DNA from 3 places in the Klebsiella sp. PL-2018 genome. Region 2 is predicted to be linked to each of the others. Evidence: predicted binding sites of a transcription regulator. Region 2 holds the regulator's gene; each other region holds the start of a gene.
The links. Region 2 encodes sigma-54, which starts transcription at its own class of promoters, with help from an activator protein. Its sites were predicted from a motif close to GTTGGCACANNTTTCGCTNT; they were not measured.

Region 1 (10,218 bases), 660 kb from region 2:
CGGCGAGGTGTTAACGCAGAAGAACATAGAGACGGTCGGCTCATCAACGGACAGCGCCGGCAGCGCTTCAACATTCTGCGTATCGCAGATGGTGTCAGAGATGTTCAGTTCGCCCAGACCGGTGATCGCGATAATATCGCCAGCTTCTGCGACGTCGCTCTCGATACGCTCAAGGCCCAGATGGGTCAGAACTTTACCGACTTTACCGTTACGGGTTTTGCCTTCGCTATCAATGATAGTGACCTGCTGGTTCGGCTTCACTTTACCGCGCTTGATGCGGCCGATGCCGATGACGCCAACGTAGTTGTTGTAGTCCAGCTGGGAGATTTGCATCTGCAGCGGGCCATCAAGGTCAACGTTCGGCGCCGGTACGCGATCGACGATGGTTTGATACAGCGGCGTCATGTCTTCAGCCATATCTTCGTGATCCAGACCCGCGATACCGTTCAGCGCAGAAGCGTAAACGATAGGGAAGTCCAGCTGCTCGTCGGTAGCGTCGAGGTTAACGAACAGGTCGAATACCTGATCGACAACCCAGTCAGGACGCGCGCCCGGACGGTCAACTTTGTTGATAACAACAATTGGCTTCAGGCCATGAGCAAAGGCTTTTTTGGTCACGAAGCGCGTTTGCGGCATCGGACCATCCATTGCATCAACGACCAACAGAACGGAATCAACCATGGACATGACACGTTCAACTTCACCACCGAAGTCGGCGTGCCCTGGGGTATCAACGATGTTGATACGGTAGTCATTCCATTTGATAGCGGTGTTTTTAGCCAGGATGGTAATCCCGCGCTCTTTCTCCAAATCGTTGGAGTCCATCACTCGCTCTTGAGTTTCGGCACGCGCGTCGAACGTACCGGATTGCTGTAGCAGCTTATCAACCAGGGTAGTTTTACCATGGTCAACGTGCGCGATGATGGCGATATTACGCAAATTTTCGATCACAACTTTGCCTCAGGCATTAGAAATAGCGCGTTATTGTACACGGATTAATCGCAGTACAAAACAGGATCACAAACATCCTCCGCAAACAAGTATTGCAGAGATTCTTTGTGATCGCTTTCACGGAGCGTTAAAAGGGTTATTAAAGGTCAATTGCACCAAATAAGTGCCCAATGTTCACACAAATGCACTATATTGGTGCAATGCATTCATTTTGGTGCAGCCCTTTTGCACGATGATGTGCATGATAACGCCTTTTGGGGGCAATTTAAAAGTTGGCACAGATTTCGCTTTATATTTTTTAAGGCAACAACGCCACTTTTCGTAGTTAAAAAGTTTTCGTTTCCACGACGACAATGACCAATCCGGGAGAGTTTAAGTATGTCCGCTGAACACGTTTTGACGATGCTGAACGAGCATGAAGTGAAGTTTGTCGATCTGCGCTTCACCGATACCAAAGGTAAAGAACAGCACGTTACTATTCCTTCTCATCAGGTAAATGCCGAATTCTTCGAAGAAGGCAAAATGTTTGATGGCTCCTCGATTGGCGGCTGGAAAGGTATTAATGAATCCGACATGGTCCTGATGCCGGATGCAACCACCGCGCTGATCGATCCGTTCTATGAAGAACCGACGCTGATCATCCGCTGCGACATCCTGGAACCCGGCACGCTGCAGGGCTATGACCGTGACCCGCGCTCCATTGCTAAGCGCGCTGAAGAGTATCTGCGCTCTACCGGCCTGGCTGACACCGTACTGTTCGGGCCAGAACCAGAATTCTTCCTGTTCGACGACATCCGTTTTGGTGCGTCCATCTCCGGTTCCCACGTTGCTATCGATGATATCGAAGGCGCATGGAACTCCTCCACCAAATACGAAGGCGGCAACAAAGGCCACCGTCCGGGCGTGAAAGGCGGTTACTTCCCGGTTCCGCCGGTAGACTCCTCTCAGGATATCCGCTCCACCATGTGTATGATCATGGAAGAGATGGGCCTGGTTGTTGAAGCTCACCACCACGAAGTGGCGACTGCGGGTCAGAACGAAATCGCTACCCGCTTTAACACCATGACCAAAAAAGCGGACGAAATTCAGATTTACAAATACGTTGTGCACAACGTCGCACACCGTTTCGGCAAAACCGCGACCTTCATGCCAAAACCGATGTTTGGCGATAACGGCTCCGGTATGCACTGCCACATGTCCCTCTCCAAGAACGGCGTAAACCTGTTCTCTGGCGACAAATACGCAGGCCTGTCTGAACAAGCGCTGTACTACATCGGCGGCGTTATCAAACACGCGAAAGCGATTAACGCCCTGGCTAACCCGACCACCAACTCCTACAAGCGTCTGGTCCCGGGTTACGAAGCGCCGGTTATGCTGGCTTACTCTGCCCGTAACCGTTCCGCGTCTATCCGTATTCCGGTTGTCACCTCTCCGAAAGCGCGCCGTATCGAAGTTCGCTTCCCGGACCCGGCGGCTAACCCGTACCTGTGCTTCGCTGCGCTGCTGATGGCTGGCCTTGACGGTATCAAGAACAAAATCCATCCGGGCGAAGCCATGGATAAAAACCTGTACGATCTGCCGCCGGAAGAAGCGAAAGAGATCCCACAGGTTGCAGGTTCTCTGGAAGAAGCACTGAACGCGCTGGACGCAGACCGTGAATTCCTGACCGCCGGTGGCGTATTCACCAACGACGCTATCGATGCTTACATCGCCCTGCGTATTGAAGAAAACGACCGCGTACGTATGACTCCGCACCCGGTTGAGTTCGAGCTGTACTACAGCGTCTAATTTTGCTGTAAATCCGCGGTATTCCGTGTTGTGGCGTGGGATACCAAGGATGTTTTGTTGCCGTGGAAACTTTCAGCCCATCTCAGGATGGGCTTTTTTCTCCACCAACACGCTGATCTCATGAGCTTTTTATACATAAAAAGCTATACTGCACTAAAATAGTGCACTCATTTTCAGGAGACTGTCGAATGGCAACAGGCACACTGCCCGATGCTGGGCAGATCCTTAACTCTTTAATCAACAGTATCTTACTGGTCGATGACGACCTGGCGGTGCATTACGCGAACCCGGCGGCGCAGCAGCTGCTGGCGCAAAGTTCGCGTAAATTATTCGGCACGCCGCTGCCGGAGCTGTTGAGCTATTTCTCGCTGAATATCGGCCTCATGCAGGAGAGCCTCGCTGCGGGTCAAGGGTTTACCGATAACGAAGTGACGCTGGTCATTGATGGCCGCTCGCACATCCTTTCCCTGACGGCGCAACGCCTGCCTGAAGGCTATATCCTGCTGGAAATGGCGCCGATGGATAATCAGCGCCGTCTGAGCCAGGAGCAGCTACAGCACGCACAGCAGATTGCCGCTCGCGACTTAGTGCGTGGCCTGGCCCACGAGATTAAAAATCCGCTGGGCGGTCTGCGCGGCGCGGCACAGCTGCTGAGCAAAGCGCTGCCCGATCCTGCGCTAATGGAATATACCAAAGTCATTATTGAACAGGCCGATCGGTTAAGAAATCTGGTTGACCGTCTGCTGGGACCACAGCATCCCGGAATGCACGTAACAGAAAGCATCCACAAGGTCGCTGAGCGGGTGGTAAAGCTTGTGTCGATGGAGCTGCCGGATAACGTCAAGCTGGTTCGCGACTATGACCCCAGCCTGCCAGAACTGCCGCACGACCCGGACCAAATTGAACAGGTGCTGCTGAATATCGTCCGTAATGCGCTGCAGGCTCTGGGACCGGAGGGCGGCGAAATCACTCTGCGCACCCGTACGGCCTTTCAGTTAACCCTGCACGGCGTGCGCTACCGCCTCGCTGCGCGTATCGACGTTGAAGATAACGGCCCGGGAATACCGTCTCACTTACAGGATACGCTGTTTTATCCGATGGTGAGCGGGCGCGAAGGCGGTACCGGACTCGGGCTGTCTATCGCCCGCAGCCTTATCGATCAGCACTCCGGCAAAATTGAATTTACCAGTTGGCCAGGGCATACCGAATTCTCGGTGTACCTGCCTATTCGGAAGTAGAGGTGTTTATGCAACGAGGGATAGCATGGATCGTTGACGACGATAGCTCCATCCGTTGGGTGCTTGAACGCGCGCTCACCGGGGCAGGCTTAAGTTGTACAACGTTTGAAAGCGGCAACGAGGTGCTTGATGCCCTCACGACCAAAACCCCGGATGTGCTGCTGTCTGATATCCGCATGCCGGGAATGGATGGACTGGCGCTGCTAAAGCAAATTAAACAGCGCCATCCGATGCTCCCGGTCATCATAATGACGGCGCATTCGGATCTTGACGCGGCGGTCAGCGCCTATCAGCAGGGCGCCTTTGATTATCTGCCGAAACCGTTTGATATCGATGAAGCGGTGGCGCTGGTTGATCGTGCCATTAGCCATTACCAGGAACAGCAGCAGCCGCGTAATGCGCCGATTAATAGCCCAACGGCCGATATCATCGGCGAAGCGCCGGCCATGCAGGACGTCTTCCGCATTATCGGCCGCCTGTCGCGTTCATCAATCAGCGTACTGATCAACGGCGAGTCCGGTACCGGTAAAGAGCTGGTTGCCCACGCTCTCCACCGCCACAGCCCGCGCGCCAAGGCGCCGTTTATCGCGCTAAATATGGCGGCCATTCCGAAAGATCTGATTGAGTCAGAACTGTTTGGCCACGAGAAAGGGGCCTTTACCGGCGCCAATACCGTGCGCCAGGGGCGATTCGAGCAGGCAGACGGCGGCACGCTGTTCCTCGACGAGATCGGCGATATGCCGCTGGACGTACAGACACGTCTGCTGCGCGTACTGGCCGATGGCCAGTTTTATCGCGTGGGGGGCTATGCGCCGGTGAAGGTGGATGTACGCATTATTGCCGCCACCCACCAGAACCTTGAACTGCGCGTCCAGGAAGGAAAATTCCGCGAGGATTTATTTCACCGCCTGAACGTGATTCGCGTCCATCTGCCGCCGCTGCGCGAGCGTCGGGAAGATATCCCGCGACTGGCGAGACATTTCCTGCAAATTGCCGCCCGTGAGCTGGGCGTGGAGGCCAAACAGCTGCATCCGGAGACGGAGATGGCGTTAACCCGACTGGCATGGCCGGGCAACGTACGTCAGTTGGAAAACACCTGTCGCTGGCTGACGGTAATGGCCGCAGGTCAGGAGGTTCTGACGCAGGATCTTCCCAGCGAGCTGTTTGAAACGGCGATACCGGATAACCCGACGCAAATGCTGCCGGATAGCTGGGCCACGCTGCTGGGGCAATGGGCCGATCGCGCTTTGCGTTCCGGTCATCAAAACCTGCTCTCGGAAGCGCAGCCGGAGATGGAGCGCACGCTGCTGACCACCGCGTTACGCCACACGCAGGGGCATAAACAAGAGGCGGCTCGCCTGCTGGGCTGGGGTCGTAATACCCTGACGCGTAAGCTAAAAGAGTTGGGAATGGAGTAGCAGCGCGGCGGCGAGTAAAAAATAGTCATCCAGCGCAAACTGCTGCTATTTTGTACTTTACTGTTGCCATGCGTTGAGTATGATCTTGCCCGGAAAGACGGGGGGAGAAATCATGCTTGAATCATTTATTAATATTATATCGAGCGGTGTTGCAGCGGGTCATACGCCGCAGACGGCGGTAGCTGCCGTTCTGTGCGCGGCGATGGTTGGGCTGTTTAGCTGATAATACCCCCGCTCCTTCCTGGAGTGGGGGTATGCTTTATATCACGCGGGAAAACTGCTGCATCCGCGCTTTCTGGCGCAGATACGTATCAAAACACATGCAGATATTGCGTATCAGCAGCCGGCCTTTCGGCGTCACCTGAATGCCCTTCTCATCCACCTCCACCAGCCCATCTTTGGCCAGCGGTGCCAGCAATTTCATATCGTCGGCAAAGTAGCTATCGAAGGTAAGATCCCACTGCGCTTCTACCGCAGCGAAGTCGAGACGGAAGTGACAAATTAGCGCCTTAATCACGTCGCGACGAATGCAGTCATCGCGCGTCAACGCAATACCGCGCCACAGCGCCGTTCCGGTTTCATCAACCTGCTGATAATACTGCTTCAGCTCTTTCTGGTTCTGCGCATAGCAATCGCCAATCATGCTGATCGCCGAGACGCCCATCCCCAGCAGATCGGTGTCTCCCTGGGTGGTATACCCCTGGAAGTTACGATGCAGGATACCTTCACGCTGGGCTATCGCCAGCTCATCATCCGGACGGGCAAAGTGGTCCATGCCGATAAACTGATATCCCGCGGCCGTCAGCGAAACAATCGTCTCCTGAAGAATGTCCAGCTTCTGTTCTGCAGAAGGTAGATCGGCGTCTTTGATTTTGCGCTGTGCAGCAAAGAGCGTTGGCAGATGCGCATAGTTGAATACGCTCAGACGATCGGGGTTGAGCTCCGCCACTTTCTGTAGCGTATACGCGAAGCTCTGCGGCGTTTGCTTCGGCAGACCGTAAATCAGGTCGATATTGGTAGAGGTAAAGCCGATATCGCGCGCGTGGTTGAGTAGCGCGAAGATAAACGCTTCATCCTGCTCGCGGTTCACCAGGCGCTGCACTTCTTTGTTGAAGTCCTGCACGCCCATACTCAGGCGATTAAAGCCTTCGAGGCGTAAATGATCCAGGACATCGAGTTCGATTTCGCGCGGATCAACCTCAATGGAGATCTCTGCATCCGCGTTAAAATTGAAATGGGTACGCAGCAGCCCCATCAGACGACTAATTTGCGTCTTGTTTAAATAGGTTGGCGTACCGCCGCCCCAGTGCAGCTGATTAACTTTGCGGCCAGCAAAAAGCGGCGCGCGATGAATAATCTCCTGCTCAAGCACATCCAGATACTGGTCGGCCTTATGCTGCTGACGAGTGACGATTTTGTTGCAGCCGCAGAAATAGCAGAGTTTATGGCAAAACGGGATATGCACGTACAGCGAGAGGGGACGCTGCGGATAGCGGGCTACCGCCGCATCAAATTCAGCGGCACCAAATTCTGGAGAAAACTCCAGCGCGGTGGGATACGAAGTATAACGCGGCCCGGAATAGTTATATTTCTGGATCAGGGCCAGATCCCAGTCGATTAACTGCACAGACATGCTCACTCCTTCCGATGGTACCGTCGGCGGGTACGCCGCCCCGGCCCAACCGCACCTCGGGTAATGAGCCGGTTGCGCAGCCATTTCTGACGCCGCGACAACCGTCGTAGTTTAACGAATAACCACAGCAGATAACATATAACCAGAAGGGTTATAAGCAGGACCGGGAATCCGATGGGGTGCAAACGTTAGTTTCCACCCTTCAGCAGGCGCATCATATCTTCTTTGCGCTCTTCCTCTTCTTCATCTTCGTCATCATCGTATGAGAGGCCCAACTGCTGCATCAGCTCATCAATACGATCCAGCTTAGCGTCAACCCAGGCCTGCTCTTCAGCATTCAGGGTACCGCCCTCTTCCAGACGTTCCAGCAGCGCGTCCAGGCGCTCATCGTTCTCCAGCAAATCCAGCTCAGCCTGCGGTGAAAGCATAGGTTTCTCGCTCTTTGGTTTATGCTGCTTAATCGCCGGAGCATTTTCAGTTACGCCCAGCGGGATTGGTTTTTTACTGCCAATTCGGGGATCTTGCTGCTGACCTTGTTTTTTACCTGCTGAAGCGGTGTCGCCGCCGGTCGCACGACTTCCTGCCGCTTGGCCGCGATGCTTCTTCTGATGCTTGCGCTCGCGGGCTTCCTGGTTCAATTCTTCACGCGTTTTGCGATTTTTTTTGCCGCGAGGTACGGATGTCGGTTTTTTCATGTTGTGTAATCTTCAGGCCGTTTTCTTCAGTATAGAATTGAGGCGGAATCTAGCAGAAAGCAAGCAAAGAAAAAAGGCGACAGATTACTCTGTCGCCTTTTTCCGCACTGATAACCCTTAATGGGCTTCTACTTTCCATGTTAGCTAACGACACACCCTGTCTTTCCTTTAGCTACCAACAATCCCTGTTACATCCATTTCCTTTTAAAACGTCTCCAGACGTTTGTCATCCTGACAATCCGTAGTCTTCGCCTCCTGGCGCTTCCTGACTCCTCATCCTGAGTCATAATCCTGTTAGCATCCTCGCCCTTGACCGCTACTTTACTGGTTTGCGGGAAACCTACAACCGACTGTACAGAAAAAAAACGAGTTTCAGAATTTTCTTTCATTTTAACGCAATGATTTATATAATTTTGTATTATTTTTAATCAGACTTTTCTCATGAATTTCTCATATAACCAATAGCCAATGTCTCACAAAGACTGTGGTTTTAACTTACAGCGATGAGGTGCGGTAAAAACAGCCTTTTTCTGTTGTTCAGGTATAATCCCCGTCAAAGCCTGATTTAACGGAGACGACCGTCTTGACCAACTGGAATTATCAACTGACGCATTTTGTCACTAGCGCGCCAGATATCCGCCATCTTCCTGCCGATACCGGTATTGAAGTGGCCTTTGCTGGCCGCTCTAACGCCGGGAAATCCAGCGCGCTGAACACGCTGACTAACCAGAAAAGCCTCGCGCGTACTTCGAAGACGCCAGGCCGTACGCAGCTTATTAACCTGTTTGAAGTCGCTGAAGGCAAACGCCTGGTCGACCTGCCGGGCTATGGATATGCCCAAGTTCCGGAAGAGATGAAAATCAAGTGGCAGCGCGCGCTGGGTGAATATCTGGAGAAACGCCTCTGTCTGAAAGGGCTGGTTGTGTTGATGGATATTCGTCATCCGCTTAAAGATCTCGATCAGCAGATGATCCAATGGGCGGTGGAAAGCGATATCCCGGTACTGGTGCTGCTAACCAAAGCCGATAAGCTGGCCAGCGGCGCGCGAAAAGCGCAGATCGCCATGGTTCGTGAAGCGGTCACCGCCTTTAACGGAGATGTGCAGGTCGAAGCGTTTTCTTCCCTGAAGAAGCAGGGCGTGGATAAACTACGGCAGAAGCTGGATAGCTGGTATAACGATATCCCTCCTCAGGAAGCCTCTGAAGAAGGCGAATAATCTCGCTAACTTCTCCGGATAGCGGCGCGTGAGGCTCTATCCGGGTAGCCCGCCTCATCAGCATCGATACACAAAAAATTTTCTTTCGCGCAATAAAAAACGCCCCGGTCATAAATGACCGGGGCGGCTAAAATATTCAGCCAAATCCGATTACGTGAAGTAAAAGGTCTGAAAGATAGAACATCTTACCTCTGTACCCTACGTCTTTAACTCTACTCTTCTTTCGGTTACGGATAAAGCATTTTTTGTAGTTTTTTTTCACTCTTTACATAGCAAATTCAAATGATCATCACAAAATGCGATAGGTTATGTTACTCACTTACAAGAAATGACCTTCCTTACCGAATACTTAGTGCGCTTGATCCCAGTTTTCTCCACTACCCACTTCCACCAGCAGCGGAACCGCCAGCGTCGTGCTGCTTTCCATCAGTTCGTGGATCTTTTTCGCAACCGCCTCAAGGTCGTCTTTATGCACTTCAAAGACCAGTTCATCGTGTACCTGCATAATCATCCGCACGCGCGGTTTTTCGCTTAATAACCAGCTATCTACGGCGATCATCGCGCGCTTAATAATGTCGGCAGCGGTTCCCTGCATCGGCGCATTGATCGCCGCACGCTCGGCACCGGCGCGGCGCGCGCCGTTGCTGGATTTGATGTCCGGCAGGTAGAGACGACGGCCATCAAGCGTTTCAACATACCCCTGCTCTTTGGCCTGGGTGCGGGTGCGCTCCATATACTCCAGCACGCCCGGATAGCGCTCAAAGTAGAGATCCATATACTTTTGCGCTTCTTTGCGTGGAATATTGAGCTGGCGCGCAAGGCCGAATGCGCTCATGCCGTAAATCAGGCCGAAGTTGATCGCCTTCGCGCTGCGGCGCTGTTCGCTGCTGACACTCTCCAGCGGCAAACCAAAGACCTCTGCCGCCGTCGCGCGGTGGATATCCTTCCCTTCCGCAAACGCGGTCAGCAGGCCCTTGTCGCGGGAAAGATGCGCCATGATGCGCAGTTCAATTTGCGAGTAGTCGGCAGAGACAATGAGATAATCTTCCGGAGCAATAAACGCCTGACGGATGCGCCGCCCTTCTTCGTTGCGCACCGGAATGTTCTGCAGGTTCGGGTCTGTAGACGACAAACGTCCCGTTGCCGTAACCGCCTGGTGATAAGAGGTGTGAACCCGGCCCGTTTTCGGGCTGATCATCAGCGGCAGCTTATCGGTATAGGTGGATTTGAGTTTTGCCAGACCACGATACTCGAGGATGACTTTCGGCAGCGGATAGTC
Region 2 (10,218 bases):
CGTCAAATAGCTGCGGTTATTGGTCTCCAGCATAGGTAACCATAGCTCAAGATAGCTGCGGGTCTGGTAGATAAAATTGTGAACTTCCGTGTGCCGGTCGAGGAAGGCGGCGACGGGCTTATCGAGGCCGGTCATGGGACGAAGCTTCGGATCCCAGTGTGGGTTCGGCAGAAAGCGCACGTCAAAAACGTAGTCGGCATCGATAGGTATACCGTGCTTAAAGCCAAAGGATTCAAACACCATCGTCAGTTCGCGCTCGCGTTTGCCTAATAAACGCGTGCGCAGCATTTCTGCCAGCTCATGCACCGACATTTCTGAGGTATCGACGATCAGGTCGGCGCGGGAACGCAGAGGCTCCAGCAGGTCGCTCTCTTCATCGATGGCGCTTTCCAGCGACAGGTTTTTACTGGACAGAGGATGTAAACGACGCGTGTCGCTGTAGCGGCGAATCAGGGTGTTACGATCGGCATCCAGGAACAGCAGCTGAGGTGAAAATTCTGCGGGCAGATTTTTCATCGCCTGCTCGAAGATTTCCGGCGACTCGGGCATGTTACGCACGTCAATGCTGACGGCTGCCGAGATGTTTCTGTCGGCGAGCGAGCGCGCCAGCTCGGGCAACAGCACAACCGGCAGGTTATCGACGCAGTAAAAACCCATATCTTCCAGCGCTCGCAGGGCGACGGATTTCCCCGACCCTGAACGGCCGCTGACGATCATCAGTACCATGTACCGTTTCTCCTCAGTACGAAAAAGAGTAAGGTGCGACTTCCGTTACGCCTCATTATTACTTCCCGCTTCAGTAATGATTTCATACAGCTCTTCATCACTTTGCGCAGCGCGCAGGCGGCGGCAAATAGTTTTATCTGCCAGACGTTTCGCCACCAGCGAGAGCGTATGCAGATGCGTTTTAGTTTGATCGGCCGGGACAAGAAGGGCAAACAGCAGATCGACGGGTTGATTGTCGATAGCATCGAAGGCAATTGGGGTTTCCAACTGAACAAAAACGCCCACGGCCCGCAGCGTATCCTCTTCGAGTTTACCGTGTGGGATCGCAATACCGTTGCCAATCCCGGTACTGCCCATTTTCTCACGGGTGAGGATCGCCTCGAAGACGATCTGGGGCGGTAAGCCTAACTGCTTTGCCGCCAGCTCGCTGATGATTTCCAGCGCGCGTTTTTTGCTCTGGCAGTGAACCTGGCTACGGGTACATTCCTGGTTAAGGACATTGCTCAGTTGTAGAGCCGAATCGTTATTTATCATAATTTCACCTGAGCTCTCCTGGCCAACCGCCTGCGGGCGGTTGGCGTAGGCTATTGCCCGGACAATTAGTGTTGTTTCAGTTTATCTTTATGTTTTGTTAGCTGTCTTGCCAGCTTATCGATAAGACCATCGATCGCAGCATACATATCCTGCCCTTCCGCACTGGCATGGATTTCACCACCGTTGACATGCAGATTGGCGTCCGCTATTTGCGTCACCTTCTCCACTTTTAACACAATGTAGACCTGGTTGATCCTGTCGAAAAACTGCTCCAGTTTGCTGAACTTCGCGGTAACGAAATCGCGCATCGCGGGGGTTATTTCAACGTTGTGTCCTGTAATGTTGAGCTGCATAGTGTCTTCCTTATCGGTTGGGTCAAACCAGCTGCTTACGCTGATTTGACGGCGGAATGGATAAAGACTCTCGGTACTTAGCAACGGTTCGCCGCGCCACCATAATACCCTGATCGGATAGCAGGGTGGTGAGCTTACTGTCACTCAATGGTTTCGCGGGGTTTTCCGCGGCGATTAATTTCTTCACCAGCGCACGAATGGCCGTCGACGATGCTTCGCCGCCGCCTTCGGTGTTTACATGGCTGGAGAAGAAATACTTCAGCTCAAAAATACCGCGCGGACTGTGCAGGTATTTTTGCGTAGTAACGCGTGAAATGGTGGATTCATGCATTTCGACGGCCTGAGCGATGTCCGCCAGCACCATCGGTTTCATAAACTCTTCACCTTGTTCAAAAAAAGCCTGCTGCTGTTCGACAATGCAGCGGCTGACGCGCAGAAGGGTGTCGTTGCGGCTCTCGAGGCTCTTGATAAGCCAGCGCGCTTCCTGCAGGTTGCTGCGGATAAACTGGCCGTCAGCGTCATTGCGCGTACTGTTACCCATGGCGGCATAGTGCTGGTTGATCTTCAGGCGCGGAAGGCTATCTGAATTGAGCTCAACGACCCAACGATCGTTCACTTTACGCACCAGAACGTCAGGAATGACATATTCTGGCTCGCCAGTCTGGATCGACTGGCCCGGGCGCGGATCCAGCGATTGGATCAGATTTACCGCTTCCTTTAGCACGTCTTCTTTGAGGCGAGTCACGCGCATCAGGCTACGGAAGTCGTGATTGGCAAGCAGATCAAGGTGTTCGCTGATGATCAGGCGAGCTTCATCAATCCACGGCGTCTCTTTGGCAAACTGTGAAAGCTGAACCAGCAGGCAATCGCGTAAATCTTTTGCCGCTACGCCGACGGGATCGAAACGCTGAATGCGCTTGAGAACCGCTTCTACTTCTTCAAGCCCGATTTCATCATCGCCAATACTTTCCACGATGTCTTCGACAGGAACGGTCAGGTAGCCAGTATCATCAACGGCATCGACGATAGAGGTCGCGATGGCGCGATCGGTATCGGTGAAGGGCGTCAGTTCAACCTGCCACATCAGATAATCCTGCAGGCTTTGCGTGGTCTCGCCCTGGTAGACGGGCAGTTCATCATCCTGGTAATCAACGCCGTTGCCTGACGGCGTTCCGGCGGTGTAAATCTCATCCCAGCTGGCATCAAGCGGCAGCTCTTCGGGCATGTCTTTCTGCTCAAGGGCATCGACGGTATCCAGAGACTCACGATCTTCGGCCTCTTTGGTTTCTACCTCATCGTGAAGATCGGTTTGCTCCAGCAACGGGTTGCTGTCCAGCGCCTGCTGGAGTTCTTGCTGGAGTTCTAACGTGGACAGCTGCAGTAGACGAATCGCCTGCTGCAGTTGTGGCGTCATGGCAAGCTGTTGGCTTAGCCTTAATTGCAAACCTTGCTTCATATTCAGGGCCAATATCTCCGGCTAAAACGTCTGTAACCTCTACCCTATCAGAGTCTGAAGTCTTCCCCAAGATACACGCGCTTAACCTGCTCGTCTTCAAGGATTTGCTGTGGCGTACCGTGAGCTATCAGGTGGCCCTGGCTGACGATATAAGCACGCTCACACACGGCCAGCGTTTCCCGGACGTTATGGTCGGTTATCAGGACGCCAAGACCGCTGTCGCGCAGGTGTTCAATAATGCGTTTGATATCAATGACGGAGATGGGGTCCACGCCGGCGAAGGGTTCATCCAGCAGGATAAATTTCGGGTTAGCGGCCAGCGCGCGGGCGATCTCGACGCGGCGGCGTTCACCACCGGAGAGCGCCTGGCCGAGGCTATCGCGCAGATGCTCAATGTGAAACTCCTCCATCAGCTCTTTCGCCCGGTCTTCACGCTGCTCGTTGCTCAGGTCGTCGCGAATCTGCAGTACCGCCATCAGGTTATCGTAAACGCTCAGGCGGCGGAATATGGAGGCCTCCTGCGGCAAATAGCCGATTCCGCGACGCGCGCGCGCGTGCAGGGGCAGCAGGCTGATATCTTCATCATCGATGATAATGTTGCCGGCGTCGCGCGGTACGATACCAACGACCATATAGAACGTGGTGGTTTTACCGGCACCGTTCGGACCGAGCAGACCAACAATCTCGCCCGAATTCACGGTCAGGCTGACGTCTTCTACAACGCGGCGGCCTTTATAGGCTTTAGCAAGATTCTTTGCAGTTAATGTTGCCATAACGAATTACTTACCCTTCTTTGACTGATCGCTACCCTTGTCCTGCAGCTGCGAAGGAACCAGAACCGTGGTCACGCGCCCGCCTTTATTGCTGAAGGCCTGCATTTTTTGCTCTTTCACCAGGTAAGTGATTTTGTCGCCCTGGATATTGCTATCGATCTGTTCCAGATGCGCATTGCCGGTCAGGACGACAAAGTCGTTTTGCAGTTCATAATGCATTTTCGACGCGCGGCCTTTTACCGGCTTACCGTTGTCCTGCATCTGGTAGAAGGTGGCCGGGTTACCGTAGCCATCAATAACCTCTTTGCCTTTCTCTCCACCCGGACGGGTCACAACAACTTTGTCGGCGTTGATTTTGATCGTTCCCTGAGTGACGACAACATTCCCCGTAAAGGTGACGACGTTGCCCTGCATATCCAGCGACTGCTGATCGGATTCAATGTGAATCGGCTGATCGGTATCACCTGTCTTTGCCTGTGCCGACAGGCTGGCGGCCAGTAAGGCGCTGGCGAGCGCAATCTTAAGGCTGAGTTTGTTTGTTCTGAATTTCATATGAGGTTCTAACCTTTTCAATCAGCTCGGCATTTTTACTGCGCAGGTTCCCGCGCATTTTCAGGCCGCTGGAATTAAATGTTGTTCCGTACAACGTCACCATGTCATCGGAGGTAACATCCTGCGTCACCAGGTTTATCTGGGCGTTATCCGTCGTAATTTTGCGCAGTTGAGAATCCGCCGTCAGCGCATTTACCTCAACGTGCCCGTAAAGATACAGCATGCGGTCATTCGTCAACTTAGCTTTATCCGCTTTGATAGACCAGGTTGGTACTTTATTGGTATCAAAGGTGGTCATCACCGGTTTTGTGAACCACGAGAGCTGCTGTTCGGAAAAATACTCCACGTGTTCCGCGATGAGCCGGTAGTTAAGCGCCCCTTCGGGACTATACACGACGGTATCAGTATGCTCGCTGGTATACGTTGGATCGTCAGGATTGATCGCTTGCTGGGTGGTATCGTCCGTACTCGCCAGGTTCAGGCCGATCAGGATCAGCGCGACCAGCGACAGTAAAATGATAACCCAACGTCTGGTTTTACTCATATAGATTGCCCTTTGGCCTCATCCAGCTTGCCCTGCGCCAATAGTAGCAAATCGCACACTTCGCGTACCGCTCCGCGACCCCCGTTGATACGAGTAACGTAATCCGCGCGCGGGAGCAGCAGCGGATGCGCATCGGCTACCGCTATGCTTAAACCCACTTCAGCCATCACCGGCCAGTCGATCAGATCGTCGCCAATATAGGCGACTTCATCCGCGCTAACGGCCAGTTTATTGAGTAGTTCACGAAACGCCAGCAGCTTATCCGACTGCCCCTGGTAGAGATGCGTAATGCCCAGCGTTTGGCAGCGATCTTCCACCAGTTTAGCGTTTCGCCCGGTAATTATCGCCACTTCAATATCTGAAGTCAGGGCGCAGCGGATACCGTAGCCGTCGCGCACGTTAAACGCCTTCAGCTCTTCGCCGTTGTTACCCATATAGATAAGACCGTCGGACAAAACGCCGTCTACATCAAGTATCAATAAACGGATCTTCGCCGCCCGGTCAAGAAAGTCCTGGCTTACCGGCCCGTAGCAGGTCGCTATCAGGGCATCAGCATTATTCATTATTTTTTCCTTACTTACACTACGCCCGCGCGCAGGAGATCGTGCATATGTATCACACCTACCAGACGGTCGCCATCAGCAACCAGCACGCAGGTGATATGACGGGACTGCATCAGGTTCAGCGCATCAACGGCCAGCGTGCCGGGACGGATGCGGATTCCGCCTCGCGTCATCACTTCGGCAATACTGGCGTTACGCATATCAATGCCGGTATCAAATACGCGGCGCAGATCGCCATCGGTGAAGATGCCGATGATATTCATTTCATCATCGCAAATGGCGGTCATGCCTAAATTTTTGCGCGTGATTTCCAGCAACGCATCGCGGAGCGTGGCCTCTAGGCCAACGTGCGGAATTTCATCGCCGGTGTGCATGATATCATTGACCCGCAGCAGTAGCTTACGGCCCAGAGCGCCGCCAGGGTGCGATAGCGCAAAATCTTCAGCGGTAAAACCGCGGGCTTCCAGCAGCGCTACGGCAAGGGCATCGCCCATGACCAGCGCGGCGGTGGTGCTTGACGTGGGGGCCAGCCCTAACGGGCAGGCCTCTTTGGGCACCTTCACGCACAGGTGAATATCCGCCGCGCGCGCCATGCTGCTTTCCGGTCGGCTGGTGATACAAATCAGCGCCACCTGCTGGCGCTTAAGCACCGGAATCAGGGCGAGGATTTCATTTGACTCGCCCGAGTTGGATAGCGCGATCACCACGTCGCATGGAGTTACCATGCCTAAATCGCCGTGCGCGGCCTCACCGGGATGAACGAAGAAAGATGACGTTCCGGTACTGGCGAAAGTGGCTGCCATTTTTCGCCCGATATGGCCGGATTTCCCCATTCCCATCACCACAACTTTACCGGTACAGCGGAAAATGGTCTCACAGGCACGGGTAAAATCTTCATTAATGTATTGATCGAGCTGGGCCAGACCTTCACGTTCAATGTCCAGAACCTCGCGGCCTGCCCGTTGAAAGTCAAAATCCGCTGGCAAATCTATTTGCGACATAATGTTATCCCGAATCATTCAACGAAGAGCGGCGCTGTCCAGTACAGCATCGCTAACCAAAGCACAAAACCACCCAGCAGCAGGGCACCGGCAAGGCGACCGGGCTGCTGCTTACGGCGCCAGCACAGCGCGGCGAAGATCAGGCTGACCAGCAGCATGACGCCATAATCGCGGGTAAAGGCCTCGGCGGCAAAGGTGCCTGGCGCAATCAGCGCGGGGAGCCCGAGGACCAGTACAATATTAAGAATATTAGCGCCAATGATATTGCCGATAGCGATGTCATTTTCGCCTTTTCGCGCTCCGGCGATGGCCGTGGCCAGCTCGGGCAGGCTGGTGCCGATAGCGACGACCGTTAAGCCGACGGTCAGTTCGCTGATAGCAAAAAAGTTTGCCAGCACCGTGGCGTTATCGACCACCATCCGCGTAGCCATCGGCATCACAATCATCGCGACGCCCAACCAGAGCAGCGCGACGGGAAGCGAGCCTTCTCGCGGCAGCTCCGCCAGCTGTTCACGGGTCAGGCTGTCGTTACCCTGGCGTTCCGCAAGGCGGGCAATTTTAAGGGTAAACAGCAGCCACAGTATGGCCAGCGCCAGCAAAAAAAGGCCGTCTATCCGCGTAAGCTGGCCGTCGTACAGCACAAATCCTGCCAGTAAACTAACCAGCAACATTAACGGCAATTCGCGGCGCAGGATATCAGAATGCACGGTAAAAGGTTGAAACAGCGCGGTGAGGCCGAGGATCAGCAGGATATTGGTGATATTCGATCCGAGAGCGGTGCCGATCGCCAGATCGGTTTGCCCATGCAAGGAAGCGGCGGCGGAAACAATCACTTCCGGCAAACTGGTACCGATGCTGACTACCGTCATGCCAATAATCAGGGGAGGGATCCCCAGCATACGGCAGAGTATTGAAGCGGCGTAGACCAGACGATCGGCGCTGTAGACAACCAGCAATAAACCAATAATTAACAGAGCCGTCGCTAAGAGCATCTAAAGTCCTTTCTTCAGGTATAATCGTCGCCTCGCTGGCCGTCCGTAGGCAGCGTAACGAATTCTTAATTTTGACTTTATGTGTGCCAAAAGTAAAACAAATGCCAGCTTTCGCTAACCCGGGCGGGTAAGATTCTGTAAAAATGTTGGGTTTGTGGTGAAAGAAAGCGCCATGCTTAGCCCGACGGGTGTCTAGTAAGGATGATTTTATGAGCCAGAGTTCGGCGAATCTAGTCGAAGTGCGCGGTATTCGCTTCTCGAGGGGCGATCGCGTGATCTTCGATGATATCTCGCTATCTGTACCCCGCGGCAAGATCACCGCGATAATGGGGCCATCAGGGATCGGCAAAACCACCCTGTTACGTCTCATCGGCGGTCAGATCCCGCCCGATAAAGGCGAGATCCTGTTTGATGGTGAAAACGTACCGCAGATGTCGCGTTCGCGCCTGTATACCGTCCGCAAGCGCATGAGCATGCTGTTTCAGTCCGGCGCGCTGTTCACCGATCTGAATGTGTTCGATAACGTCGCTTATCCGCTGCGCGAGCATACGCGTTTGCCGGAAGCGCTGCTGCACACCACGGTGATGATGAAGCTGGAAGCCGTTGGGCTACGCGGAGCCGCGAAGCTGATGCCTTCTGAGCTTTCCGGCGGCATGGCGCGCCGTGCCGCCCTGGCGAGGGCGATTGCGCTCGAACCTGATTTAATCATGTTCGATGAGCCCTTTGTCGGGCAGGACCCCATTACGATGGGGGTGCTGGTGAAGCTGATTTCTGAACTCAATAGCACCCTGGGTGTCACCTGTATCGTGGTTTCGCATGATGTGCCGGAGGTGCTCAGCATCGCGGACTTTGCATATATCGTGGCGGACAAAAAGGTCGTAGCGCATGGGAGCGCGCAGTCGCTGCGTGAAAATGCCGATCCTCGGGTTCGTCAGTTCATTGATGGTATCGCCGACGGCCCGGTGCCGTTCCGCTATCCGGCGGGTGATTATCATCATGATTTATTGGGCAAAGGGAGTTAAGCGACTCATGTTGTTAAATGCGCTAGCCGCGCTTGGGCATCGCGGTATAAAAACTATCGCGACGTTCGGGCGTGCTGGATTAATGCTCTTCAACGCGGTTGTGGGCAAGCCTGAGTTTCGCAAGCATGCGCCGCTGCTGGTGCGTCAGCTGTACAACGTTGGCGTGTTATCAATGCTGATCATCATTGTATCGGGGCTGTTTATCGGTATGGTGCTGGGTCTGCAGGGCTATCTGGTGTTGACCACCTATAGCGCCGAAACCAGTCTGGGCATGCTGGTGGCGCTATCGCTGCTGCGTGAGCTGGGGCCGGTGGTCGCCGCGCTGCTGTTTGCCGGGCGTGCCGGCTCGGCGCTGACTGCTGAAATTGGCCTGATGCGCGCAACGGAGCAGCTCTCCAGTATGGAGATGATGGCGGTCGACCCGCTTCGCCGCGTGATCTCTCCGCGCTTCTGGGCGGGGGTGATTTCACTGCCGTTGTTAACGATTATTTTTGTGGCGGTCGGCGTTTGGGGCGGCTCGCTGGTCGGTGTCAGCTGGAAGGGCATCGATGGCGGATTCTTCTGGAGCGCGATGCAAAACGCCGTTGACTGGCGGATGGATCTGGTTAACTGCCTGATTAAGAGCCTGGTTTTCGCCATTACGGTAACATGGATCGCGTTATTTAACGGTTATGACGCTATCCCCACTTCCGCCGGGATTAGCCGGGCGACGACGCGTACCGTGGTGCATGCGTCGCTGGCGGTTCTGGGGCTGGATTTTGTGCTGACTGCGCTGATGTTTGGGAATTGAGTTCATGCAAACGAGAAAAAATGAAATCTGGGTAGGGGTGTTTTTACTGGTTGCGCTGCTGGCCGCGCTGTTTGTCTGCCTGAAGGCGGCAAACGTAACCTCTTTACGTACCGAACCGACTTATCGGCTCTATGCCACTTTTGACAATATCGGCGGTCTCAAAGCGCGCTCTCCGGTGCGGATTGGCGGCGTTGTCGTTGGACGCGTGGCGGATATTACGCTCGATCCTAAGACCTACCTGCCTCGCGTCGCGCTCGATATTGATGAGCGCTACAACCATATTCCGGATACCAGCTCGCTGGCGATCCGAACTTCCGGTCTGCTGGGCGAACAGTACCTGGCGATGAATATCGGGTTTGAAGATCCTGAACTGGGAACCACTATCCTTAAAGATGGCGGTACCATTCAGGACACCAAATCCGCAATGGTGCTGGAAGATTTGATAGGCCAGTTCCTTTATAACAGTAAAGGTAGCGACAATAAGAATTCTGGCGATGAACAGGCTGCTGGAGAGAGTCATACTGACGCTACGCCGCCAGCCGGCACGACGCACTAATTTCAGGAGAGTTAAGATATGTTTAAACGCTTACTAATGGTCGCCATGCTGGTGATTGCCCCCTTGACTGCGGCCACCGCCGCGGATCAGTCCAATCCGTACAAGCTGATGGACGAAGCGGCGCAGAAAACCTTCGATCGCCTCAAGAACGAGCAGCCGAAGATTCAGGCCAACCCGAACTACCTGCGCGATATCGTCGATCAGGAACTGCTGCCCTATGTTCAGGTGAAATACGCCGGCGCGCTGGTGTTAGGCCGTTATTACAAAGAAGCGACCCCGGCGCAGCGTGAAGCCTATTTTGCCGCCTTCCGCGAATATCTGAAGCAGGCCTATGGCCAGGCGCTGGCGATGTATCA
Region 3 (10,218 bases), 700 kb from region 2:
ACGCCTGGGCGACGACTTCATCCACGCGGCGGAAACCATTATCCACTGCGAGGGCAAACTGGTCGTCTCCGGTATCGGTAAATCGGGTCATATTGGTAAAAAGCTGGCCGCCACCTTCGCCAGCACCGGCACCCCGGCATTTTTTGTTCACCCGGCGGAAGCGCTGCACGGCGACCTCGGCATGCTCGACAGACGCGACGTGATGCTGTTTATCTCTTACTCCGGCAGCGCTAAAGAGCTGGATCTTATCGTTCCGCGCCTGGAGGAAAAATCTATTCCGCTGCTGGCGATGACCGGTAAATCCACTTCACCGCTGGCGCTGGCGGCCAAAGCGGTGCTTGATATTGCCGTAGAGCGTGAAGCCTGCCCGATGCACCTCGCGCCCACCTCCAGCACCGTCAATACCCTGATGCTCGGCGACGCGCTGGCCATGGCGGTCATGCAGGCCCGCGGCTTTAACGAAGAAGATTTCGCCCGTTCGCACCCGGCCGGCGCGCTGGGCGCGCGGCTGCTGAACAAAGTTCACCATCTGATGCGCCGCGACGGCGACGTGCCGCGCGTCGCCAACGACACCAGCGTCATGGACGCGATGCTCGAACTCAGCCGCACCGGCCTGGGGCTGGTGGCGGTCTGCGATGAGCGCAATCACGTGCAGGGCGTCTTTACCGACGGCGACCTGCGCCGCTGGCTGGTGGGCGGCGGCAGCTTACAGGATATCGTCAGCCAGGCGATGACCCGCAACGGCGTCACTCTGCAAGCGGAAAGCCGCGCGATAGAAGCCAAAGAGCGCCTGATGAAGCATAAAATCAGCGCCGCTCCGGTGGTGGATGAAAGCGGCCAGCTGGTCGGCGCGATTAACCTGCAGAATTTTTATCAGGCCGGGATCCTTTAAGCCCCAGACGCTTCGCCAGCCGGTGCAGGTTGGCGACGTCGAGCCCCAGCGCGCGGGCGGCGGCGGCCCAGCTGCGGCCATTAGCCGCCAGCGCGCTGGCGATCGCTTCGCGCTGGAACGCCTCCGTCGCCTCGCGCAGGCTCACTGCTTCCGCCGCCGGCTGCGGGCTGACGGTCGGCAAGGCTGGCGCTTCCCCGGCCAGCTGAAAATGCTGCGGCTCCAGCACGATATCATTACCCGCCTGCGTCGCCCGCGCCAGCACCACCGCCCGATGAATCGCGTGCTCCAGTTCGCGTACGTTGCCCGGCCATGACCAGGCGAGCAGCCTGGCCCGCGTCGCTTCGCTTAAAATCACCTGCGCCAGCCCCATACGCAAACGGCACTGTTCGCAAAAATAGCCGGCCAGCAGCACTACATCACTTTCCCGCTCGCGCAGCGCCGGAACCGACAGCGGAAACACGCTCAGGCGATGATACAGGTCGGCGCGAAAGCGCCCCTCCACCACCTCCTGACGCAGGTCGCGGTTGGTGGCCGCCAGCACCCGCACATCAACCCGCAGGCTGCGATCGTCGCCGACGCGCTGAATATCGCCATACTGCAGCACCCGCAGCAGCTTGGCCTGGAGCGCCAGCGAAAGCTCGCCAATTTCATCGAGGAACAGCGTCCCGTTGTCCGCCATTTCAAATTTACCGCTGCGGTTGCTGATCGCCCCGGTAAACGCCCCTTTGACGTGGCCAAACAGCTCGCTCTCCGCCACGCTCTCCGGCAGGGCCGCGCAGTTGAGATAGACCAGCGGATTGGCCGCCCGCGGCGACCCCTGATGCACCGCTTTCGCCACCAGCTCTTTGCCGGTGCCGGTCTCGCCGCTAATCAGCACGTTTAAGTCAGAAGCCGCGACGATATCGATCTCTTTTTTCAGCTGCAGCATCGGCGCCGACAGGCCAATTATCTCCTGACGTTCGGCTGCCGGATACACGATAGCCTGCTCCGGCAGCACGTTTTGATTCTCCAGCCGGGCGATCAGCAGCGCGTTATTAAGCGCCCCGGCCACCAGGGCGGCAATCAGGCGCAGCTCCTCGTCGCTGAAGCTGTCAAAACGGTCCGCATCCATGCCGTCGAGGGTGAGCGCGCCGATCAGGGTTTGCCCGGCAAACAGCGGCAGGCCGACGCAGGCGTGCACCTTCAGGCTCTCCTGTCCGGGGATCAGGCCATCGTAAGGGTCCGGCAGGTCGCTATCCGCCGGGAAGCGCACCACGTCCCCCGCCCGGGCAATCGCCTCCAGCCGCGGGTGGCCTTCAAGGGCAAAGCGTCGGCCAAGCACGTCCTGGGCCAGGCCATCAATCGCCAGCGGCACAAACTGGTGCGCCTCGTAGCGCAGCAGCGCCGAAGCATCGCAGCCGAGTATCTGCCGCAGGGTGGTAATCAAACGCGAAAAACGGTCGGCATGGCCGAGATCGCTTTGTAAATCAATGGCGATTTTCGCCAGGGCCTCGACGGAGAAACTCATTGTCGCCTCATAGTCATTTTGACACCAAACGTAGTCATATCGACTATTTTAACCATTGTCAATTTGACATCAACAGATTTAATAAAAAACTTAAAACACTTTAAATTCAATTAATTAAAAAGTTGGCACGCAACTTGATATAAGCAAAACATCTTATTTGAACACTGCTGAATTAATTGAGGTTGCTATGTCTATTCTGGTTAAAAATAACATTCATTGGGTTGGCCAACGCGACTGGGAAGTGCGTGATTTCCACGGGACTGAATACAAAACGCTGCGCGGCAGCAGCTACAACAGCTATCTCATCCGGGAAGAAAAAAATGTGCTGATCGATACCGTCGATTATAAATTCAGCCGTGAATTCGTGCAGAACCTGCGCGGTGAAATCGACCTCGCCGATATTGATTACATCATTATCAACCATGCTGAGGAGGACCATGCCGGCGCGCTGACCGAGCTGATGACCCAGATCCCGGACACCCCGATTTACTGTACCGCCAACGCCATCGACTCCATCACCGGACACCATCATCACCCGGAGTGGAATTTTAAGGTGGTGAAAACCGGCGACAGCCTGGATATCGGCAACGGCAAGCAGCTGATTTTCGTCGAAACCCCGATGCTGCACTGGCCGGATAGCATGATGACCTATATGACCGGCGACGCGGTGCTGTTCAGCAACGACGCCTTCGGCCAGCACTACTGCGATGAACATCTGTTTAATGATGAAGTTGACCAGGTTGAGCTTTATGAGCAGTGCCAGCGCTACTATGCCAATATTCTGACCCCGTTCAGCCGCCTGGTGACGCCGAAAATTACCGAAATCCTCGGCTTTAACCTGCCGGTGGATATGATTGCGACCTCCCACGGCGTGGTCTGGCGCGATAACCCGACGCAGATCGTCGAAAAATATCTCGAGTGGGCGGCGGATTATCAGGAAGACCGCATCACGATTTTCTACGACACCATGTCCAACAACACCCGCATGATGGCCGACGCGATAGCCCAGGGCATTACCGACGTGGATCCGCGGGTGGCGGTGAAAATTTTCAATGTCGCCCGCAGCGATAAAAATGAAATCCTGACCAACGTGTTCCGCTCGAAGGGCGTGCTGGTCGGCACTTCAACCATGAATAACGTGATGATGCCGAAAATCGCCGGGCTGGTGGAGGAGATGACCGGCCTGCGTTTCCGTAACAAGCGCGCCAGCGCCTTCGGCTCCAACGGCTGGAGCGGCGGCGCGGTTGACCGCCTGTCCACGCGTTTACAGGATGCGGGCTTTGAAATGTCCCTGAGCCTGAAGGCCAAATGGCGCCCGGATCTCGACGCGCTGGAAGTGTGCCGCGAGCACGGCCGCGAAATCGCCCGCCAGTGGGCCCTCTCCCCGCTGCCGGCGAGCCAGGCCAAACACGCCGCGCCTGAGGCAACGCCCTGCGCAGCGCCAGCGGCAGCCGATCTCGGCCCGAAAATGCAGTGCAGCGTTTGCCAGTGGATTTACGACCCCGAACAGGGCGAACCGAACCAGGACGTCCAGCCGGGTACGCCGTGGAGCGAAGTCCCGGATAACTTCCTCTGCCCTGAGTGTTCACTGGGTAAAGATGTGTTTGACGTTCTGGCATCGGAGGCAAAATGAGTGATGGCATCGTCATCATCGGCTCGGGCTTCGCGGCCCGTCAGCTGGTGAAAAATATTCGCAAGCAGGACCCGAATATCCCGCTGACCCTGATCGCCGCCGACAGCATGGATGAGTACAACAAACCGGATCTCAGCCATGTGGTCAGCCGCGGGCAGAACGCCGACGACCTGACCCTGCAAACGGCGGGCGAGTTTGCCGAGCAGTACAATCTGCGCCTGTTTCCGCATACCTGGGTCAGCGATATCGACGCCGAGCAGCACCTGGTGAAGAGCCAGGACCGCGAGTGGCGCTATGACAAACTGGTGCTGGCCACCGGCGCGACGCCGTTTATCCCACCGGTGCCGGGCCGCGAGCTGATGCTGACCCTGAACAGCCAGCGGGAATACGGTGCGGCGCAAAGCCATCTGCGCGATGCAAAAAGGGTGTTGATCGTTGGCGGCGGGCTGATTGGCTGCGAGCTGGCGATGGATTTCTGCCGCGCCGGCAAAGCGGTGACGGTGGTGGATAACTCCGCCAGCGTACTGTCGGCTCTGATGCCGCCCGAGGCCAGCAGCCGACTGCAGCATCGTCTGACCGACATGGGCGTGCATCTGATGCTGAAGTCCCAGCTGGAAAGCCTGGCGCAGAGCGCCGACGGGATTCGCGTCACCCTTGACCGCCAGCGTACGGTGACGGTGGATGCGGTGGTGGCCGCCGCTGGTTTACGCCCGGAAACGGCGCTGGCGCGGCATGCGGGACTGCAGACGCACCGCGGCGTGGTGGTGAACAGCCAACTGCAAACCAGCCATCCGGCGATTTACGCCCTCGGCGATTGCGCGGAAATCAACGGCATGGTCCTGCCTTTTCTGCAGCCGATTCTGCTAAGCGCTATGTGCCTGAGTAAAAATCTGCTGGCCCAGCAGGGAGAACTGAAGCTGCCGCCGATGCTGGTGAAGGTCAAAACGCCGGATTTACCGCTGCACCTGGCGGGCGATACCCGGCGCGAGGATCTGACGTGGAATATCGTTGCCGCCAAAGACGGCCTGGTCGCGAAAGGCGTTGACGCCGAGAACCAGCTGCGCGCTTTTGTGGTCAGCGAGGATCGCATGAAAGATGCTTTTGCCCTGCTCAAGCAGCTGGTGAGTTAACCTCGATGAAATAATGTTATTCCCGGGTCGCGGCGTAAACGCCTTACCCGGGCTACCCAACTTGCGAGGCGCTCGGGTTTGGTAGCCCGGCTAAGCGCAGCGCGAGCCGGGGAAATGCCCAACCTACCGCGCCAGATTATCGTACCCGCGCCAGCGGTAGTTGAGCACCGACAGCACCCAGCAGGCCACGAACAGCCCGACCACCACAAAACCGGCGTCGCCGAGATGGTCGTTCAATGCGCCAACCCAGCGCCAGAGGCCGCCGCTCAGAGAGAACTTATCCATCAACAGCCCCAGCGCTTCCAGACCGCCGATAAACAGCGCCACCACCACCGAGGTGCCGGTAATGGTCATATTGTAATAGAGCTTGCGCTGCGGCTTGCTGAACGCCCAGCCGTAGGCGCCGACCATCAGCACGTTATCGAGCGTATCCACCAGCGCCATCCCGCTGGCGAACAGCGCCGGAAAAACCATAATCGACCAAATTGACACCCCGCTCGACGCGCTGGCGGCGGAGATCCCCAGCACGCCGATTTCCGTCGCCGTATCAAAGCCGAGGCCAAACAGAAAGCCCACCAGATACATCTGCCAGCTGCGGCTAATCAGGCGGAAGGTTTTACCGAACAACCAGCTCATCATGCCGCCGCCGGTCATGACCTCATCGCTCACCTTTTCGCCCTGCTTCCACGCCCGAAAGCTGCGCCAGACGCTGCGCAAAATAACCAGGTTGATAAAGGCCATCACCAGCAGGAACAGCGCCGACACGGCGGTGCCGATAACGCTGCCGGTCTCATGAAACCAGCTCATCTGCTGGCCAAACGCGGTGGCGGTCGCGGCAATCGCCGCCGAAGCCAGCACCACAATCGACGAATGCCCCAGCGAGAACCACGCGCCAACGGCAAAAGGCCGCTTCCCCTGCTGCATCATTTTGCGGGTCACGTTGTCGATCGCCGCGATATGGTCGGCATCCACCGCGTGGCGCAGACCATAACCCCAGGCCAGCAGGCTGGCGGCCATCAGCGCGCCGCTGCCGCCGAACGCCGTAAACGCCCAGCCCCAGGCCAGCAAATTGGCGGCAATCAATGCCAGCACCAGCGCCGCTGCGCGCGGCTGCTGACGCAAAATCGTCACTATCATATCGGTGTCCTTTAAGCCTGCAGGCGGGCCGCAGCGATAACCGCCTGGCCGAAGGCAATCGCGCCATCGCCTGCGGGCAGCTGCTGCGGAAAGAGCAGAGTAAAATCGGCCAGATAAAAGGTCAATCGCGCCGTCAGCAGGCGGTTGTGCAGTACCCCGCCGCCGAAGGCCAGCGTGTGAATATTCCGCGCGTTCGCGCAATCGCGCATCATGGCCGCCAGCCCGCGGGCCAGCACATCATGAAAGGCCCACGCTTTTTGCGCCGGGCTCGCCTGCCAGCTCAGCCACTGCTGCCAGAACGTCGCCAGATCCAGTTTTCCATCGCGCCACGGCAGCGTCGCCGGATGATCCACGCCTTCGCAGGTCGCCGCCAGCGCCTCCAGACGGCACGCCGCTTCCCCCTCATAGCTCAGGGTTAGCGGAGCGTAGCCCAGCGCGCAGGCGACGGCGTCAAACAGACGGCCGCACGACGATGCCTGCGGCGCATTAATACCGCGCTCGATTGCCCGCGCCAGCAGCGGCCAGCTTTGCTGGCGCAGCGCGGCGGTGTCGGCATAATTCTGCCACTCGGGGACGAAGGCCAGGCAGTGGGCGAGCAGATTGCGCCACGGCTGACGCGCCGCGAGGTCGCCGCCGGGCAGCGCCACCGCCGGCAGACCGCCGAGATGCTCGCACTCGCGATAGTTGACCCGCAGGCACTCGCCGCCCCACAGCTCGCCGTTTTCCCCCATCCCGATACCGTCGAGGATAAGGGCAATCACGTCGCCTCCCTCCCGCGGCCAGCGGTGCTCGGCCAGGCAGGCGGCCGCGTGGGCATGATGATGCAACACGCGGTCCACCGGCAGCATAAGCGACGCCGCCCACCGCGAAGCGCGGTAGCCGGGATGGGCGTCGGCAACCACCCGCTGCGGGGTAAAAGCGTAAATCTCCTGCATCAGACGCAGCGCCTGCCGCCACTGCGCCTCGACGCCCTCCTCATCGAGATCGCCAAAATGCTGGCTGAGCACCGCTTCATCGCCGCGCAGCAGGCAGAACGTATTTTTCATATCCGCGCCGAGAGCCAGCAGCGGCGGTACGTCGTGGAAACCCGGCGGCAGCGCCAGCGCGTCCGGCACGTAGCCGCGGGCACGGCGCAGCATCTCGCCGCTTTGCCGCACCACGGAATCATCCATCCGCTGCACAATCTCGCGATTATGCAGCAGAAATCCGTCGGCAATTCCGGCTAAATCCGCCAGCGCCTCGGCGTTGGTTAACGCCGGCGGGCGGCCGCTGAGGTTGCCGGAGGTCATCACTAATGGGCGCGCCAGCGCCTGCGAAAGTAAATGCTGCAGTGGATTAGACGGCAGCATCCCCCCTACTTCCGCAAGCCCTGGCGCAATCTGGTCGCACAGGCCGGCCACCTGCGTTTTCTCCAGCAGCACGATCGGCGCGGCGGGAGAGGTCAGCAGCGTCAGCGCCGGTTCATCGAGCCCCGCCGTTGTCGCCAGCATCACCGCCAGCGGTTTCGCCGGGCGATGCTTACGCGCCCGCAGCTTCGCCACGGCCTCGCGGTTTCCGGCGTCGCACAGCAGATGGAAACCGCCCAGCCCCTTCACCGCCACAATATCGCCCGCCAGCAGGCGAGCAATCGTCGCATCTAAGGCGGCCTCGCCAAATAAATGCTCCTGCGGGCCGCGCCACTCCAGCTGCGGCCCGCACTCGGCGCAGGCTACCGGCTGCGCGTGAAAGCGGCGATCGGCGGGATCGCCATATTCCGTCGCGCAGGCGGGGCAAAGAGGAAACGGCGACATAGAGGTCAGCGGGCGGTCGTAGGGCATAGCGCGAATAATGGTAAAGCGCGGCCCGCAGTGGGTGCAGTTGATAAACGGATAGCGGTAGCGGCGCTCCCGCGGGTTGTTCATCTCCGCCAGGCATGCCGGGCAGGTAGCGGCATCGGGCACAACCTGCGTGCGCATGCTTCCGGCCCCGCTTTGGCGGATGGTAAAGCCCGGCGGCGGCGCGGCCCAGACAAAAGGCGCCGCTGCCGCGCTGTCGATACGCGCCAGCGGCGGGCAGCGCCGGGTTAACGCGGCGAGAAATGGCGCATCATCGCCGACAAGGCGCACCAGCACGCCGTCGCCGTCGTTGCACACGTCGCCGCGCAGCTCCAGCTGCTGCGCCAGCTGCCAGACGAAGGGGCGGAATCCCACCCCCTGCACTTTACCGCGAATGCGGATTTGCACCCCGTTCATTGCGCGACCGGCTTACCAGGCCAGCGCGGTGCGGCGGCGTTTTTCGATATTCATCTGTTCGAGCTTGTTGCGGTCGACGCAAATCAGCGCGTGGGTCGGACAGGCATCCATACAGGCCGGGCCTTCCTCACGGTGGTGGCAAAGGTCGCATTTGTTGGCTTCGGCTTTTTCCGCCATCACGTTCAGCCCCGCGCCGCTGTGGCGGATAACCGGGCGCACCACCACTTCCATGGCGCCGTAGGGACAGGCCACCACGCAGGTTTTGCAGCCGATGCAGCGCTCCTGCATCACGTGGACGAAGCCCTGATCGCGGCTGATCGCGCCGTTCGGACAGACGTTGGCGCACGGGGCGTCCTCGCACTGACGGCAGGCGGTGGCCGTCGACACGTTAACGCCTTTGATCACGTGAATACGCGGTAAAAAGCTTTTTGGCGTCAGCGCGGCGCAGTCCTGATTTTCCTGATGAGAGACCACGCAGGCCACTTCACAGGTGCGGCAGCCGATGCATTTGCTCGCGTCGGCGATAATGAAACGGTTCATCCATTTCTCCAGCTGTAAGAAGGTTACGCGCCGGAGTATGCATAATGCGTTCCAACTTTTATCTAACTGATATTAAAGAAGATAAATACGGGAGATACTGTCATCGTCAGTTGTGACGATGACAGCTGACGACGTCAGGCGTGCGGGCCGGGAACCATCGAGTCGCGTTCAATCAGCTCGCCGGAAAAGGTTTGCTGAAATTTAAAATCGCCGCCGTCGAGCATAAAGATCAGCCGGTTGATGCTCTCTTTGATCATCTCCGTCACCGGGACTTTGACGCTGGAGAGCGCCGGCACCATAAACGGCGCCAGCGCGATATCGTCAAAGCCCACCACCGAAACCTGCTCCGGGACCTTGACGCCGAGCTGGTGCAGCTGCTTCATCGCGCCAACCGCCATATCGTCGTTGCTCGCCACCAGCGCGCTATAGCCGACGCGGCGCTGGCGCAGCGTCTCGACTCCCGCCGCGCCGGTTTCCGGCGTCCAGCGGCCTTCGACGATCAGAGAGTCATTCAGGGCAATGCCGCCGCGGGCCAGCGCGTCTTTATAGCCCGAGAGGCGCTCTACGCCGGTTGGCGAATCCAGCGAACCGGTAATAAACGCGATTTCCCGATGGCCCAGCGCGATAAGCTTTTCCACCGCCATCATCGCCGAGGCCTTTTGATCGGACCAGACGCAGTGGCTGGCGTTGCGGCGCAGGCGGCGGTTGAGCACCATGATCGGCCGCTCATGATTTTCGATAATCTCATCCATCTCATCAACGCTGAGAAAGCGCGGATAGATAATAATCGCATCGCAGCGCAGATCGAGCAGATACTGAATCGCCTCGCGCTCCTCCTCCGCGCTGTGCTTGCCGTCGGCGAGGATCAGCTGCCGCCCTTTGTCTTCGGTCATCCGCGCCACGTGGTAAAGCAGTTCGCTGAAATAGACGCCGTGATAAAGGGTGTTGGTCACCACCAGCCCGAGGGTCTGGGTCTTTTTCGTCGCCAGGTTGCGCGCCAGCAGATTCGGCCGGTAGCCGCTTTCGGCCACCGCCTGGAAGACGCGATCTTTGGTCTCCTGGCTGACATAGCCGTTCCCCGACAGCACCCGCGAAACGGTGGCCTTTGACACCCCCGCGCGCTTCGCTACCTCCAGCATCGTTGCCAT

Region 1: the regulator sigma-54 is predicted to act here: its motif matches at 1,223-1,242, upstream of glnA (glutamate--ammonia ligase).
Region 3: the regulator sigma-54 is predicted to act here: its motif matches at 2,521-2,540, upstream of norV (anaerobic nitric oxide reductase flavorubredoxin).

Annotation. Positions count from the first base shown of each region.
Region 1 covers NZ_CP077673.1:73,771-83,988, reverse strand. The annotation lists gene typA (ribosome-dependent GTPase TypA) at 1-951, opposite strand, end outside; gene glnA (glutamate--ammonia ligase) at 1,330-2,739, shown strand; gene glnL (nitrogen regulation protein NR(II)) at 2,928-3,977, shown strand; gene glnG (nitrogen regulation protein NR(I)) at 3,986-5,395, shown strand; gene MKleb_RS00350 (YshB family small membrane protein) at 5,508-5,618, shown strand; gene hemN (oxygen-independent coproporphyrinogen III oxidase) at 5,655-7,028, opposite strand; gene yihI (Der GTPase-activating protein YihI) at 7,217-7,723, opposite strand; gene yihA (ribosome biogenesis GTP-binding protein YihA/YsxC) at 8,307-8,939, shown strand; gene polA (DNA polymerase I) at 9,289-10,218, opposite strand, start outside.
Region 2 covers NZ_CP077673.1:5,243,663-5,253,880, reverse strand. The annotation lists gene rapZ (RNase adapter RapZ) at 1-726, opposite strand, end outside; gene ptsN (PTS IIA-like nitrogen regulatory protein PtsN) at 772-1,260, opposite strand; gene hpf (ribosome hibernation promoting factor) at 1,326-1,613, opposite strand; gene rpoN (RNA polymerase factor sigma-54) at 1,636-3,069, opposite strand; gene lptB (LPS export ABC transporter ATP-binding protein) at 3,117-3,842, opposite strand; gene lptA (lipopolysaccharide ABC transporter substrate-binding protein LptA) at 3,849-4,394, opposite strand; gene lptC (LPS export ABC transporter periplasmic protein LptC) at 4,363-4,938, opposite strand; gene kdsC (3-deoxy-manno-octulosonate-8-phosphatase KdsC) at 4,935-5,501, opposite strand; gene kdsD (arabinose-5-phosphate isomerase KdsD) at 5,516-6,520, opposite strand; gene MKleb_RS24725 (calcium/sodium antiporter) at 6,517-7,494, opposite strand; gene mlaF (phospholipid ABC transporter ATP-binding protein MlaF) at 7,704-8,516, shown strand; gene mlaE (lipid asymmetry maintenance ABC transporter permease subunit MlaE) at 8,524-9,306, shown strand; gene mlaD (outer membrane lipid asymmetry maintenance protein MlaD) at 9,311-9,862, shown strand; gene mlaC (phospholipid-binding protein MlaC) at 9,881-10,218, shown strand, end outside.
Region 3 covers NZ_CP077673.1:4,539,242-4,549,459, forward strand. The annotation lists gene gutQ (arabinose-5-phosphate isomerase GutQ) at 1-892, shown strand, start outside; gene norR (nitric oxide reductase transcriptional regulator NorR) at 855-2,399, opposite strand; gene norV (anaerobic nitric oxide reductase flavorubredoxin) at 2,587-4,032, shown strand; gene norW (NADH:flavorubredoxin reductase NorW) at 4,029-5,162, shown strand; gene MKleb_RS21290 (HoxN/HupN/NixA family nickel/cobalt transporter) at 5,286-6,299, opposite strand; gene hypF (carbamoyltransferase HypF) at 6,311-8,530, opposite strand; gene hydN (electron transport protein HydN) at 8,543-9,070, opposite strand; gene MKleb_RS21305 (LacI family DNA-binding transcriptional regulator) at 9,205-10,218, opposite strand.